DNA from 2 places in the Embleya sp. NPDC050154 genome. Region 1 is predicted to be linked to the other one. Evidence: riboswitches for the same ligand, from Rfam matches in the RefSeq annotation. Region 1 holds a riboswitch; the other holds the start of a gene.
What was found. Region 1 has a riboswitch for glycine ahead of gcvT (glycine cleavage system aminomethyltransferase GcvT). Riboswitches for the same ligand answer to the same signal wherever they lie in the genome.
Positions count from the first base shown of each region.

Region 2: linked by a shared signal. The riboswitch ahead of gcvP (aminomethyl-transferring glycine dehydrogenase) and the one ahead of gcvT (glycine cleavage system aminomethyltransferase GcvT) in region 1 are both predicted to bind glycine.

Region 1 covers NZ_JBITJP010000037.1:51,095-58,518, reverse strand. The annotation lists gene glyA (serine hydroxymethyltransferase) at 152-1,456, opposite strand; gene gcvH (glycine cleavage system protein GcvH) at 1,453-1,827, opposite strand; gene gcvT (glycine cleavage system aminomethyltransferase GcvT) at 1,912-3,012, opposite strand; glycine riboswitch at 3,305-3,398, opposite strand; gene ACIBSV_RS45610 (AAA family ATPase) at 3,573-4,304, shown strand; gene ACIBSV_RS45605 (enhanced serine sensitivity protein SseB) at 4,334-5,050, shown strand; gene ACIBSV_RS45600 (enhanced serine sensitivity protein SseB C-terminal domain-containing protein) at 5,122-5,850, shown strand; gene ACIBSV_RS45595 (ABC transporter permease) at 6,159-7,154, shown strand; gene ACIBSV_RS45590 (ABC transporter substrate-binding protein) at 7,192-7,424, shown strand, end outside.
Region 2 covers NZ_JBITJP010000027.1:89,793-97,216, reverse strand. The annotation lists gene ACIBSV_RS40395 (hypothetical protein) at 25-594, shown strand; gene ACIBSV_RS40390 (DUF5999 family protein) at 751-951, shown strand; gene ACIBSV_RS40385 (TetR/AcrR family transcriptional regulator) at 1,104-1,694, shown strand; gene gcvP (aminomethyl-transferring glycine dehydrogenase) at 1,735-4,653, opposite strand; glycine riboswitch at 4,855-4,951, opposite strand; gene ACIBSV_RS40375 (DUF4230 domain-containing protein) at 5,000-5,692, opposite strand; gene ACIBSV_RS40370 (DNA polymerase IV) at 5,748-7,106, opposite strand; gene ACIBSV_RS40365 (vancomycin high temperature exclusion protein) at 7,147-7,424, opposite strand, start outside.

The DNA.
Region 1 (7,424 bases):
TCGCGGTCCCGGCCGCGGCCCCCCCCCCCCCCGCCCCCCCCCGCCCCCCCCCCCGCGGGGGGGGGGGGGCCCGCGGGGGGGGGGGCGGGGGGGGCCCCCCCCGCCCCCCCCCGCGGCCGTGCTCGTGAACCTGACGCCGTGAGGTCGTGGGTCAGAGGTTCGGGTACAGCGGGTGCTTCTTCGCCAGGGCCGTGACGCGCGTGGCCAGGGCCGCCCTGCGGGCGTCGTCGAAGCCGGGGAGGAGGGCCTCGGCGATGATGTCGGAGACCTCCTCGAAGTCCGCCTTGTCGAAGCCGCGGGTGGCCAGCGCCGGCGTGCCGATCCGCAGACCGGAGGTGACCATCGCCGGGCGCGGGTCGAACGGGACCGCGTTGCGGTTGACCGTGATGCCGATCTCGTGCAGTCGGTCCTCGCCCTGCTGACCGTTGAGCTCCGAGTCGCGCAGGTCGACCAGGACCAGGTGCACGTCGGTGCCGCCGGTGAGCACGGTGATGCCCGCGTCGGTGACGTCCTTGCGGGTGAGCCGGTCGGCGAGGATGGCCGAGCCCTCCAGGGTGCGCCGCTGGCGGTCCTTGAAGTCGTCGGAGGCGGCGACCTTGAAGGCCACCGCCTTGGCCGCGATCACGTGCTCCAGGGGGCCGCCCTGCTGGCCCGGGAAGACCGCAGAGTTGATCTTCTTGGCGTACTCCGCCTTGGACAGGATGACGCCGCCGCGCGGGCCACCCAAGGTCTTGTGCGTCGTGGTGGTGATCACGTCCGCGTAGGGCACGGGGCTGGGGTGCAGACCCGCGGCGACCAGGCCCGCGAAGTGCGCCATGTCCACCATGAGGTAGGCACCGACCTCGTCGGCGATCCGGCGGAACTCGGCGAAGTCGAGCTGCCGCGGGTAGGCCGACCAGCCCGCGATGATCATCTTCGGCCGGTGCTCCTTGGCCAGGCGCTCGACCTCCTCCATGTCGACCCGGTGGGCCTTCTCGTCGACGTGGTAGGCGACCACGTTGTAGAGCTTGCCGGAGAAGTTGATCCGCATGCCGTGGGTGAGGTGGCCGCCGTGGGCCAGGTCCAGGCCCAGGATCGTGTCGCCGGGGGTGAGCAGCGCGAACATCGCGGCGGCGTTCGCGGACGCGCCCGAGTGCGGCTGCACGTTGGCGGCCTCGGCGCCGAAGAGCTCCTTGACCCGGTCGATGGCGAGCTGCTCGACGACGTCGACGTGCTCGCAGCCGCCGTAGTAGCGCCGGCCGGGGTAGCCCTCGGCGTACTTGTTGGTCAGGACGGAACCCTGCGCCTCCAGCACCGCCACGGGGGCGAAGTTCTCGGAGGCGATCATCTCCAGGGTGTTCTGCTGGCGGTGCAGCTCGTCGGTGACGGCGGCGGCGACCTGCGGGTCCACCTCGCTCAGCGGACGGTCCAGGATCGTCACGGTTGTCAGCTCCTCGATCGGGTCGATCTCGATCATTCGCCGCAGAACGCGGCGTATTCGTCGGCCGACAGCAGGCCCTCGGCCTCGCCGTCGATGCGCACCTTGAACAACCAGCCCGTCCCGAAGGGGTCGGAGTTCACGAGGGCGGGGTCCTCGGCGACCGCGTCGTTGATCTCGACGACCTCGCCGGAGACCGGCGCGTACATGTCGCTGACCGACTTCGTGGACTCCAACTCGCCACACGGCTCACCGGCGACGACCGCTTGGCCGACCTCGGGAAGCTGGACGAACACCACGTCGCCGAGCGCGTCGGCCGCGTGCTGGGTGATGCCGACGAGGGCGGGGGAGGCCGCCTCGTCGAGCCACTCGTGTTCCTTGCTGTAGCGCAGGTGCTGGGGTGCGTGCACGGGTCCATTCTCCATTCGAATGCGGAGGGTCTGTCCCTCAGGTGTTTTTGTGATGGTTTGTTCCGGTCGGCGGGTCGGCCGACCTCAGCCCCGCTTGTAGAACGGCAGTGCGACCACCTCGACCGGCTCGGCCTTGCCGCGGATGTCCACGGCCAGGCGTGTGCCCGGTTCGGCCCGGTCCGTGCTCACGTACGCCATCGCGATCGGCACGCCGAGCGTGGGCGAGGGTGCGCCGGAGGTGACCTCGCCGACCTTCTCGCCGGTCTCCGCGTCCACCACCGGGTAGCCCGCACGCGGGACCCGCTTGCCCGGCGAGGTGAGACCGACCAGCGTGCGGCGCACCTCCTCCTGCGCGGCGGCCAGCGCGTCGCGCCCGACGAAGTCCTCGGGCTTGTCCAGCCGGACCACCCGGCCCAGGTTGGCCTCGTACGGGGTGGTGTCCCGGGTCAACTCGTGGCCGTACAGCGGCATGCCCGCCTCCAGGCGCAGCGTGTCGCGGCAGGACAGGCCGGCCGGCACCAGGCCGTGCGGCTTGCCGGCGGTCAGCAGGGCCTCCCACAGCGCGACCGCGTCGCCGGGCGCGGCGAACAGCTCGAAGCCGTCCTCGCCGGTGTAGCCGGTGCGCGCGAGCAGTACGGGCACGCCGGCGACCTCGGTGCGCAGGATCGCGTAGTACTTGAGCGCGGGCAGGTCGGCGTCGGTGAGCGAGCCGACGATCGCGGTCGACGCGGGGCCCTGCACGGCGAGCAGCGTGTACTCCTCGGACGCGTCGCGCACGGTGGCGTCGAACTTCTCCGAGCGGTACGCCAGGCTGCCCGCGACCACGTCGGCGTTGGACGCGTTGGCCACCACCACGAAGTGCTCGTCGCCCAGCCGGTAGACGATCAGGTCGTCGACGATGCCGCCCTCTTCGGTGCAGATCATCGTGTACCGGGCGCGGTCGATCCCGATCTTCGACACGAAACCGACCAGGGCGTGGTCGAGCGCGCGGGCGGCGTCCGGGCCGGTGACCTCGATCTCGCCCATGTGGGTGAGGTCGAACAGACCGGCCGTGGTGCGCACCGCGGTGTGCTCGTCGCGCTCGCTCCCGTACCGGAGCGGCATTCGCCAACCGGCGAAGTCGGTCATCGTGGCCCCGAGCGCGTCGTGCACGGCGTCGAGCGGGGTCCGGCGGTCGGTGGTCATGCGAAGGCTCCTTCGAGGGGGCGCCGGCGGGAACACGCCAAGGGCGCGGGCCGGTCGCGGGCATGGCGAACGGCCGCGCGCTCGGCCGGCGCGGAAGGTGACGGGTACTGCGGCGAATACGACAACAAAGGGGGCTCCCTGCCACGGCTTTCAGCCCTTTTCGACCAGAGTCGGTCGAAAAGTGGGGTGCCCTCCCCTTCTGTCATCGGAACCTGAGAGCTTCATCGCGTCGAACTCGCGATTTGCACCGTGGGTGAACCACACCTGCGGTGTGGTTGCTTTCCAGAAGTGCCTGACCCATGCGGTATCGGTGCCTGAGAGATTCCGGGGAGGAGTTGCTCCTTCGGCGCCCCGCTCGTGGGCGAGGACTCTTCCGCGTGGGGTCGACGGCCGTTATGAGGTTGTGCCCGGCATGCTAGCGCGTGACGTCAATCCCCCGCCGGTACCGGGACCTCGCCGGGACCGGGCCCCGCGGAGTCCGAGGGATCACCGGGACGCGCGCGCACCCATGGGTGCGACACCATGCGCAGGGCATGACGGTTGTGACAAGGGGAGGACTCGTGGAGACGGACTCGGCGGGGGCGCATACCGGCGCCGCGACGGGCGGCGTGTTGACCCCCCGGTCCGTGCACGACCTCCGGGAGGAGCGTGATCGGGCGGGGGAGGGGATCGGCGACCGGATCGTGGACGTCCTGGCCTATCCGGCGTCGTGCGTGCTCGTGGTCACCGGCCTGCCGGGAGCCGGCAAGAGCACGCTGCTCGCGCGCGTGGTCACGCCCGGGGCCGGGGTCGCCGTCCTGGACGCCGATCTGGTCCGGGCCCGCTGGGCGGTACGGGCGGGGCGGATCCCCTACCGGATCTACCGGCCGCTGGTGCGGCTCTCCCACTACGGCGAGGTGGCCCGGGCACTGCGCGGCCCCGGTGCGGTGGTCGTGCACGACAGCGGCCGCAACCCGATCCTGCGCCGGATGCTGGTGCTCGCGGCCCGTCGGCGCGGCAGCTCCGCGCACGCGCTGCTCCTGGACGTGACCGCCCGACAGGCGCTTTCCGGCCAGCGCGAACGCGGGCGCGGGGTGTCCACACCGGTGTTCGCCCGGCACCACCGCGAATGGCGCGAGTTGCTCGGCCGGCTGTCGCCGTGGCTGGACGCGGGACCCACCCTGGCGTCGGCTCCGGGCGGCTTCACCTCGTGCGTGCTGCTCGACCGATCGGCCGCCGGGCACCTGGGCCGGATCGTTTTCGCAGACCCCGTACCGGGACAGTCCCGGCGACGGCAATCGGGCGAGAAGTAAACTGCGGCGGACACCAGAGGAGCACCACCATGCCGTTCCCGGCCAATCCCGTGGAGAGCGCGCTCGTCGCGGCGATGCGCGATCCGTCCCGGGCCGAGGCCCTCTTCGAGGCTTTGGCCGAGGCGGACGTATGGGTGCCGCTGCCCGAGGGCGGCAACCCGGCCGACAGCGAACTGACCCTGCCCACCACCGAGATCGACGGCCGGCCGTACGTCCCGGTGTTCTCCTCGGAGGAGGAGTTCCGGCGGATCGCCGGACCGATGGCGTGCACCGTCGCGCCGATGCGCGAGTTCGCCCGCGGCATGCCGCCGCACGTGGGCATCGCGGTCAACCCCGGCGGCGAGGTGGGCATCCCGATCCCGCCGCCCGGCGTGCTGGAGCTGGCCCGACCGCCCGGCTCGGGCCCGCGCGGCGCGCGCGTGCGGCTGTACGAGCCGGAGCAGGAGCCGATGGACTTCCTGATCGCGGCCGCCGCCGAGTTCACCCACGTACCGGTCGTGCTCAGTGCCCGCCGCGGCCTGGGCGTGATCGAGAACGACCCGCCGTGCCTGTTCATCGGCGTCGAGTTGGACCGCTGGCAGGAGGAGGACCGACTGGCCGCGGTCGGCGCCCTGGAGCGCGCGCTCGGCCGGGCCCCGTGTCCCTGGCCGGTGAACGTGGTGCTCCTGGACGTGGCACAGGATCCTGTGGGGGACTGGATGCTGGAGCGGACCCAGCCGTTCTACCTGCGCGTCGACCAGCGCTGAGCCCGCGTCGGACAGCGCGACATCGGCACATCGGTGCATCGGTACATCGGTTCGGATTCGGGGAGGACGTCGTGAACCAGGTCGAGCAGGCCTTGAGCCAGGTGGCACCCGGGCGTTACGACGCCTACGAGCGGTTGCTCGAAGCGCTCACCGGCGCCCACGTGTGGATGTTGTTGTGGCAGGGGCAACCGGGCAGTCCGGACGCGCAGTACGGGAACATGGACGTGGCCGGGTGGCGCTACGCCCCGGCGTTCACGTCCGAGGAACAGCTGCGTCTCAGTGGCTGGGACCGCTCGTTCGAGGTCTGTCCGGTCACCGAGATCGCGTCCTCGCTGTACACCGACCGCTGGGGCCTGTGGCTGAATCCGCACGCCCAGGGCGGCGGCGTCGGCGTGCCCTATCTCGACCTGCGGCGCATCGTCGGCGGCCTGGACCGGTTGATGGCCGGACCGCTGGAGGTCGGCGAACCCACGTTGTGGGACCCGGCGTTCTACGCGCTGCTCGGCGGCCAACTGTTCCAGACCCAGGTCGTGCGCGCCGCCCACCGGGCCTGGGTGCGACCCGCGGTCGGACCCGAACGCCTCGTGATCGGGCTGCGCCTGACGGACAATCAGCCCGCCACGATGCAGCGGATGCGGGACGCGATGGCCCGCGCCTCGGCCGCGGCGCCGGCCGGACTCACTTTGTCCTCGGTCGCGTTGGACGACCCGTTCGATCCGGTGGCCGCGTGGATGCGCGACCACACGCGCCCCTTCATCGGCATCGACATGCTCGACGAGGCCGCCCGCGACACGCGGTGATCGACGATCGGCACACAGTGGCGATCGCGGGCAACAGGCACTGATGCCCCCAAAAAACTGACGTCACGTCATCAACCGCTGCCTTGTTGTGATTTCGTGACCGATCTACGCGGATCAACCAGTGAATCGTGTCGACGTAATCACGGTTCAGTAAAGGTATTCCGCGACCCCTGTTGGTGACCCGCGTCACGGAGGAGTCTCACCCGGACGACAGATCCCGAAGATCATCGGGATCGCAATGCCGGGTACGGCGACGGGATCGGCGATCCCGAGCCGCCGTCGCATCCGTGAGCGGGGAGGGTCGATCCATGACGGCACCGATCGAGACCACCGGTGTGGCCCGAGAGGCGCACCCCGAAGCGATCGCCGAATCCTCCGGCGTACGCATCGAGGGTCGTTCCCTGGGTCAGATCGCGTGGGCCCGATTCCGTCGCGACAAGGTCGCGATGGCCGGTGGCGTGGTGATCGTCTTCATGGTACTCGTAGCGATCTTCGCACCCTTGATCACCTCGGTCATCGGCGGGGACCCCACCGAGTACCACGACGACCTGCTCGACCCGGTGCTGAACATCCCCAACGGCAGCTTCGGCGGCGCCAGTTGGGACCACCCCCTGGGACTGGAACCGGTCAACGGCCGGGACATCTTCTCGCGCATCGTCTACGGCGCCCGGATCTCGATGCTGGTGGCCTTCCTGGCCACGCTCCTGTCCGTGGTGATCGGCGTCGTACTGGGCACCGCCGCGGGCTACTTCGGCGGCTGGGTCGACGCGCTGATCAGCCGCGCCATGGACGTCTTCCTGGCCTTCCCGCTGCTCCTGTTCGCGATCGCGATCGGCAGCAGCCTCCAAGGCGAGGCGTTCGGCCTCAAGGGCGACACACTCCGGGTCACCGTCCTGATCTTCGTGATCGGGTTCTTCAGCTGGCCCTACATCGCCCGCATCGTGCGCGGCCAGACGTTGTCGCTGCGCGAACGCGAGTTCGTCGAGGCGGCGCGCAGCCTCGGGGCCACCGACCGGCACATCATCTTCAAGGAACTGATGCCGAACCTGGTCGGCCCGATCCTGGTGTACGCCACGCTGCTCATTCCCACGAACATCCTGTTCGAGGCCGCCCTTTCTTTCCTCGGGGTCGGCGTACAGGAACCCACCGCCTCGTGGGGCGGCATGCTCGCGCGCGCCGTCCCGCGGTACGAGGACGCCCCGATGTTCATGGTCGTCCCCGGAGTCACGATCTTCATCACCGTGCTCGCGTTCAACCTGCTCGGCGACGGGCTTCGAGACGCCCTGGACCCACGCAGCCGCTGAATATCCGGCAAGTCCCCACGAGGAGGCACGACCAGCGATGAAACACCCGGTAACTCGCAGGCGCAGGGCCCAGGCGCTGATCGGCATCGTTGCGGTCACCGCGTTGGCCGCAACCGCGTGTGGCGGTGGTGGCGGCGGCTCGAAGAAGAAGTACTCGCCGAGCAACAAGGCCATCACCGAGGTCGTCAACCAGTCGACCAAGAAGGGCGGCACGCTCAAGCTGGTCAGCTCGGACAAGTTCGACTCGCTCGACCCGGGCGACATGTACTA
Region 2 (7,424 bases), on a different contig from region 1:
TCTGCATCGAAATGAGGCGGTCTCATGGTCCTGCGTGTGCCCGAGGCTCCCGAGTCGGCCCGACGAGCGGCCCGAGCCGTGCTCGAATCCCGCGCTTCGCTTCCCGCCGACTGCCGCGCCGATCACGCCGCGCTCACGGCCGGATTCCCGCACCGCGTCTTCGAGATCGACCTGCTCGACCTGGTCGCCGACCGTGGCGTGCGCAGCGCCCGCCCCGTGGGCTGGCGCTGGCTCATGTGGTCCGGCGACGTGGTCGTCGGCGGCATCGAGGTCCGCCCCGGTCCGTCCGGCCACGGCGTGGGCCGATTCGTCGAGGGCCCGTTCACGGTCGCCACCGCACCGGCCGCCGCGGCGGCCCGCGCGCTCCCGCAGACCCTGCTCCGCCGGGACGAGGCACGGCTGCTGAACGTGCCGGGGATGTACATGGTGGCGCTGTGGTTGGCGGACGAGGCGGGCGGGGTCGACCTGCTCATCCCGCTCGCGCCGGCGCCGTGCGGCGTGCAGGCGCTGCGCGGATACACCGCGGCCGAACTGGCCGAGGTGTTGGCCGCGCGCACCCGCCGGCCGGCCGCCGTGGGGGCTCCGGACAGCTGATCACACCCCGGAGTTCACACGTGTGGTCACATCTTGGACGCAGTCGGGTGAGAACGGCGAGAAGTCCTGCGCGAGGCGCTTTCGAGGCGGAGACTGTGAGCTGCCGGGCAAGGCTGCCCGACGCGCTCCGCGCAGAGACACCGAGAAGGTACGAGGATGTGCCAGCACCGACCGCATTGCCCGCCGGCGGACAGTCCCGATCGTGAAGCCGCCGCCGTTGTGGCCGCCCATTTCGAACAGGGATGGAGCCTGCTCTGCAACGGCGTCGTCCTGTTCGAGGACACGGGCGAACTGCTGCCGGACGGACGCACCATCGCCCCGCACCGACCCCCTGTGGGGTTGGTTTCGGCGGCCTGATCCGTTCGCACGGCCCTGACGAGCCGGAGGTCACCTCGGAGCGACCTCCGGCTCTCGCCTGCCCGGGGTCGGTCGGGCCGCCGTCCCGGTACAGTCCGAGCGGCAGCACGCAGCGAAACGATGTTGGCGCGACGACTCGGAGTTCCATCCCCATGGGCACTGGCGGCACCCCTCGGCCCGGTCGCCCGCGTGATCCGCGTACCGACGAACTGATCCTGTCCGCGACCCGCGAGCTGATCGCCGAGCAGGGGTACAACCGGGTCAGCATCGACGCGGTCGCGCGCCGGGCCGGGGTCACCCGGCCGACCGTGTACCGCCGCTGGCCGTCGAAGGCGCACCTGGTGCACGAGGCGGTCTATCCGGCCCGGGAAATGAGCTTCCGGCCGCTGCCGCACGAGGACTTCGCGACCGGTGTGCTGCGCTTCGCCGAGGCCGCGCTGGAGTCCTTCCGCCGCCCGGAGACGGCGGGCGCGGTGCCGGGGCTGCTCGCCGAGTACCGCGACCAGCCCGAGCTCAAGGAACTGCTCGTGGCCAGGATGGACCCGGTCCGGGCGATCTTCCGGGCCTTCGTGGCGGACGCGATCGCGCGCGGCCAGGCCCGCCCGGACGTGGACGCCGATCTGCTCTTCGAGTCGCTCAGCGGCGCGCTGATGTTCGGCGTGCTGGGCAGCGACCTGGCCGCCAAGCCCGGTTTCGCCGCGTCGGTTGCCCACCTGCTGACGCACGGCGCGGCCCGCCCCTGATCGAAGCGCGTTCGATCGGGAACGGGCCGCGCGGCCGAGGTCAGTTGTTGCCGTATGCCTCGATCGGCGGGCACGAGCAGACCAGGTTGCGGTCGCCCTGGGCGCCGTCGATCCGGCGCACCGGCGGCCAGTACTTCTCGGCCGGCACCACACCGGCCGGGAAGACCGCCTCCTCGCGGGTGTAGGCGTGCGTCCACTCGCCCGCGAGCAGCGCGGCGGTGTGCGGCGCGTTGCCGAGCGGGTTGTCGTCGGCGGGCAGCGCACCGGACGCGACCCGGTCGATCTCGCCCTTGATCGCGATCATCGCGTCGCAGAACCGGTCGATCTCCCGCAGGTTCTCGCTCTCGGTCGGCTCGATCATCAGCGTGCCGGGCACCGGGAAGGACATCGTCGGCGCGTGGAAGCCGTAGTCGATCAGCCGCTTCGCCACGTCGTCGACGCTGACGCCGGTGGCCTTGGTGATCCCCCGCACGTCGATGATGCACTCGTGCGCGACCAGGCCGTTCGGGCCGGTGTAGAGCACCGGGAAGTGCGGTGCGAGCCGCTTGGCGATGTAGTTGGCGCCCAGCACCGCGACCTGGGTGGCCTCCTTGAGGCCCTCCGGGCCCATCAGGCGCAGGTAGGTCCACGGGATCGGCAGGATCGCCGCCGAGCCCCACGGGGCGGCGGAGATCGGCCCCACGCCGGTCTCCGGGCCCGCGGTGGGCTGGAGCGGGTGGTTGGGCAGGTACGGCGCCAGGTGCGCGCGCACCGCGACCGGCCCCACGCCCGGACCGCCGCCGCCGTGCGGGATGCAGAAGGTCTTGTGCAGGTTCAGGTGCGACACGTCCGCGCCGATCGCGCCGCCCGGCTGGGCCAGCCCGACCAGCGCGTTCAGGTTCGCGCCGTCCACGTACACCTGGCCGCCGGCCTCGTGCACCGCCGCGCACACCTGCTCGATGCCCTCCTCGAACACGCCGTGCGTGGACGGGTAGGTCACCATCAGCACGGCGAGCGTGTCCCGGTGCCGCTCGATCTTGTCGTGCAGGTCGGCCAGGTCCACGTCGCCGTTCTCGCCGGTCTTGACCACCACGACGCGCATGCCCGCCATCACCGCGCTGGCCGCGTTGGTGCCGTGCGCGGAGGAGGGGATCAGACACACGTCGCGGGCGGTGTCACCGTTGGCGTGGTGGTAGGCGCGGACCGCGAGCAGGCCCGCGAGTTCGCCCTGCGAACCGGCGTTGGGCTGGAGCGAGACCTTGGCGTAGCCGGTGATCCGGGCCAGCGAGTCGGCGAGCCCGTCGATCAGCTCCAGGTAGCCCGCGACCTGGTCGACCGGCGCGAACGGGTGCAGGTTCGCGAACTCGGGCCAGGTGATCGGCTCCATCTCGACCGTGGCGTTGAGCTTCATCGTGCACGAGCCGAGCGGGATCATCCCCCGGTCCAGCGCGTAGTCCTTGTCCGCGAGCCGCTTGAGGTAGCGCAGCATGTCGGTCTCGGAGCGGTGCGTGTGAAAGACCGGGTGGGTCAGGAACTCGGTGTCGCGCAGCAGCGCCGTCGGCAGCGCGTCGGCGGTGTCCGCGTCCAGCGCGGCCACGTCACCGGTGACCCCGAACGCGCCCCAGACCCCCTCGACATGCGCCCGCAGCGTGGTCTCGTCGCAGGTGATCGCGACGTGGTCGGCGTCCACCGGGCGCAGGTTGATCCCGGCGGCGCGGGCCGCGGCGAGCACGTCCGCCGCCCGGCCCGGCACCCGCGCGGTGATCGTGTCGAAGAAGTCGCCGTGTACGACCTCGACGCCGCCCGCGCGCAGTCCGGCCGCGAGCACGGCCGCATACCGGTGCGTGCGGCGCGCGATCGAGGTGAGCCCGTCCGGCCCGTGGTAGACCGCGTACATGCCCGCCATCACGGCCAGCAGGACCTGCGCGGTGCAGATGTTGCTGGTCGCCTTCTCCCGGCGGATGTGCTGCTCGCGGGTCTGCAGCGCGAGTCGGTAGGCGGGCGCGCCGTCGGCGTCCACGGACACCCCGACCAACCGGCCCGGCATGCTGCGGGTGAGCTTCTCGCGGACCGCCAGGTAGCCCGCGTGCGGGCCGCCGAAGGCCATCGGCACGCCGAACCGCTGGCTGGTGCCCACCGCGATGTCGGCGCCCATCGCGCCGGGCGCGCGCAGCACGGTGAGCGCGAGCAGGTCGGCGGCGACCGCCACCAGCGCGCCCTGCGCGTGCGCGGCCTCGATCACCGGGGTCAGGTCGCGGACCCGGCCGTCGGCACCGGGGTACTGCAGCAGCACGCCGAAGCAGCCGCCCTCGGGCAGCCCCCGCGCGGTGTCGGCGACCACGACCTCGATGCCCAGCGCTTCGGCGCGGGTACGCACCACCGCGATCGTCTGCGGCAGCGTGGCCGCGTCCACCACGAACACGTCGCTCTTGGCCCGCCCGGCCCGGCGGGCCAGGGTCATCGCCTCGGCGGCGGCGGTGGCCTCGTCCAGCAGCGAGGCACCCGCCACGTCCAGGCCGGTCAGGTCGGTGACCACGGTCTGGAAGTTGAGCAGCGCCTCCAGCCGGCCCTGCGAGATCTCCGGCTGGTAGGGCGTGTAGGCGGTGTACCAGGCCGGGTTCTCCAGCACGTTGCGGGTGATCACCGGCGGAGTGAAGGTGCCGTGGTAGCCGAGCCCGATCATCGAGGTCAGCACGCTGTTGCGGGAGGCCAGCTCGCGCAGCTCGGCGAGCACCTCGGCCTCGCTGCGCGCGGCGGGCAGCTCGAAGCCCTCCAGCGCGCGGATCGCGGCGGGCACCGCCGCGTCGGTCAGCTCGTCCAGGGATCCGTAGCCGATCGCGGCGAGCATCTTCGCCTGCTCGTCGGTGTCCGGACCGATGTGCCGGCCGGTGAACGGCGACGCGGCCTCCAAGCCGGTCAACGAGCCGGGGCCGGAGGGGAGTACGGCGTGAGCACGCGGGGCAGGGGTGCGCGGGGTCATCGCGAAAGGCCTCCTGGATCGCTCCTGGACGGACACGCGGGTCGCGCGTCCACCGGCCTCCCCCTCTGTCATCTGTACCTGAGAGCTTCACCGCGCCCGGGAGGACCGGTCGGACCGGTTCCCGCGGGCGCGGTTTGCACCGTCGGCGAGGATCCGACCCGGCTCGGCGAGCCATCCGCGGATCCTGCTTTCCAGAGTGCCCACGACCACGCGGTACGGGTGCCTGAGAGATTCCGGGGAGGAGTTGCTCCTTCGGCGCCTCGTGTGCACGACACGAGGACTCTCCCGCGCGAACGTAATGGGCGGCTTCAACGGTATCAGCGTGACACCCACCAGGGGCTTCGCACTAGGCGTACGTCACAGTGGTCGTGGTGTAGCCCAGGGAGCGCATCATGCCCTGGAGCATACCGGTGGTGTTCCGTTCCGCGCGCTCCACCAGTCCGGCGGTCTTCGCCGCGTCGTCGATCTTCTTGGTGGCCAGCACGTAGAGCTGCTGCTGGTCGCCGGGATTACTGGAGAAGAAGTCGCCGAAGCGGTCGAACAGGCCCTTGTCCTGGGCGATCACGTGGCTGTTCTTCTGGTCGAGCGCGGCGGGCGCGAGCCGCGCGTGCGGGAGTTTGATGGTCACGCTCTTGTTGTCCGGAGAGGTCTGGATCGCGTCCTGGCCGATCCCGCCGAACTCCACGAAACCACCCACCTGGCCGACGCCGACGAACAGCGTGCGTTGGCCTCGGACCGCGTCCGGCAGGAACTTCGCGTCCTTCTCCAGGTCGACCACGACCTGGAAGGTGCCGCTGACCGCCTCGTAGCGGCTGAGATCCTGCACGGCCTTGAGCATCACCGGTCCGCTGTGGTCCTTGGTGGTCTCGCCGAACGGATTGAACTTGCCGGGCAGCAGGTTGACCAAGCCGACCAGCACCAGGGCCAGCACGATGAAGCCGACCAGGAGTGTGACCAGGAAGGCCGGCAGGCCGAGCCTGCGGCGAACCGATCGGAAGGCACCCTGCCCTCGCGCCGGCCGCTCTTTGACATCAGTCATTGTGAGGACACCCCCGAGGAGTCGTCTGCCCGGCGCCTGCCCCGGATCGCCCCGGCTATCCCCCGTCGGCGGCGGGCAGCGGAATCGGTTCCCCCGGTTGCAGCGCGGGATCGGTGATCGCGAACGTGCGCACCCGGCCCGGTTTTCCACCCGGCACCTCGAACCGCACGGTGACCCGCCCGACGCCGCTGCCCTGCACCCAGCCGGGCCCGAACTCCTCGTGCACCACGTCCTGACCGGGCGACCAGGAGACCCGCTTCGGGGCGGCCGGTACCGGCACCTCCCGGTCTCCCTCCGCGCCTTCCTCGTCCTGCTCGTCCGGCTCGGCGGGCTCCGGCTCGGCCGCGCCGAACAGGTCCTGCTGGGCGAAGTCGGCCAGCCCGCCGACACCCACCCCCAGCAGCCGCACGCCGCCCGTGACGTCCACCTGCGCGGCCAACCGGCGGATCGTCTCGCGCACCACCCCCGGGTCGTCGGTGGGCCCGCGCAGCGTCTCCGAGCGGGTCAGCGTGCTGAAGTCGTAGCGGCGCAGCTTGAGCACGATCGTGCGCCCGGAGCGCCCGGCGGCGCGCAGCCGCTCCACGCACCGGATCGAGAGCCGGTCCAGCTCCCGGGTGATGCGCTCGCGGTCGACCAGGTCGGTGGGGAAGGTGTCCTCCACGGACACCGATTTCGCGTCCCGGTCGGCGACCACCGGGCGCGCGTCCAGCCCGGCGGCCAGAACGTGCAGGCCGTGTCCGTGCGCCTGGCCGAGCAGCCGGACCAGTTCGCTCTCGTCGACCGCGGCCAGGTCGGCCACGGTGTCCAGGCCGGCCCGGCGCAGCACGTCGCCGGTGGCCGGGCCGACCCCGGGCAGCGCGCGCACCGGCAGCGGGTCGAGCATCGCCCGCTCGGTTCCGGGCACGACCACGCACAACCCGTCGGGCTTGTCCGCCTCGGAGGCGATCTTGGCCAGAAGCTTGGAGGTGGCCGCGCCGACCGAGCAGGTGAGCCCGGTGGCCGCGTGTATGTCCGCGCGCAGGCGTACCGCGATCTCGGTGACCCGCTCGGTGTCCAGCGTGCCGCCGTGCGGGCCCGCCTCCAGGTCGACGAACGCCTCGTCCAGGCTGAGCGGCTCCACCAGCGGCGACAGCCGGTGCAGCAGTTCCATCACGGTGTCGCTGACCTGGCGATACAGCGCGAAGCGCGGGCTGAGGAAGGCGGCGTTGGGGCAGCGCCGGCGGGCCTCGCCGATCGACATCGCCGAGCGCACGCCGAACACCCGGGCCTCGTAGGAGGCGGTGGCCACCACGCCGCGCGCGCCGATGCCGCCGACGATGACCGCCTTGCCGGCCAGGCTGGGCTTCGCGGCCTGCTCCACCGACGCGTAGAACGCGTCCATGTCGAGGTGGAGGATGCCGGGGGCATGTCTCACACCGGGCAATGATGACGCACGGGTCCGACAGAACGCGCGTTCAACCGCTCAGGGCGCGTCGGATCTCGTCGCTTTCGGGGCCTATCACCCGCGGATCCGGCTTCAGCACGATCTGCCCGGCCGCCTTGATCGCGGCGAGCGTCTCGCGACCGGTTCCGTACACGGTGGGCCCGATGTGGCCCCACGCGAAGGACTCGTCCGGGACGCCGTACGCGGATATCCCGGCGGCCCGGCACAGGCCGAGCGCACGGCGCAGATGGAAGCTCTGGGTGACCACGATGACCCGGTCGATCCCGTAGACGCGTTTGGCGCGGATGC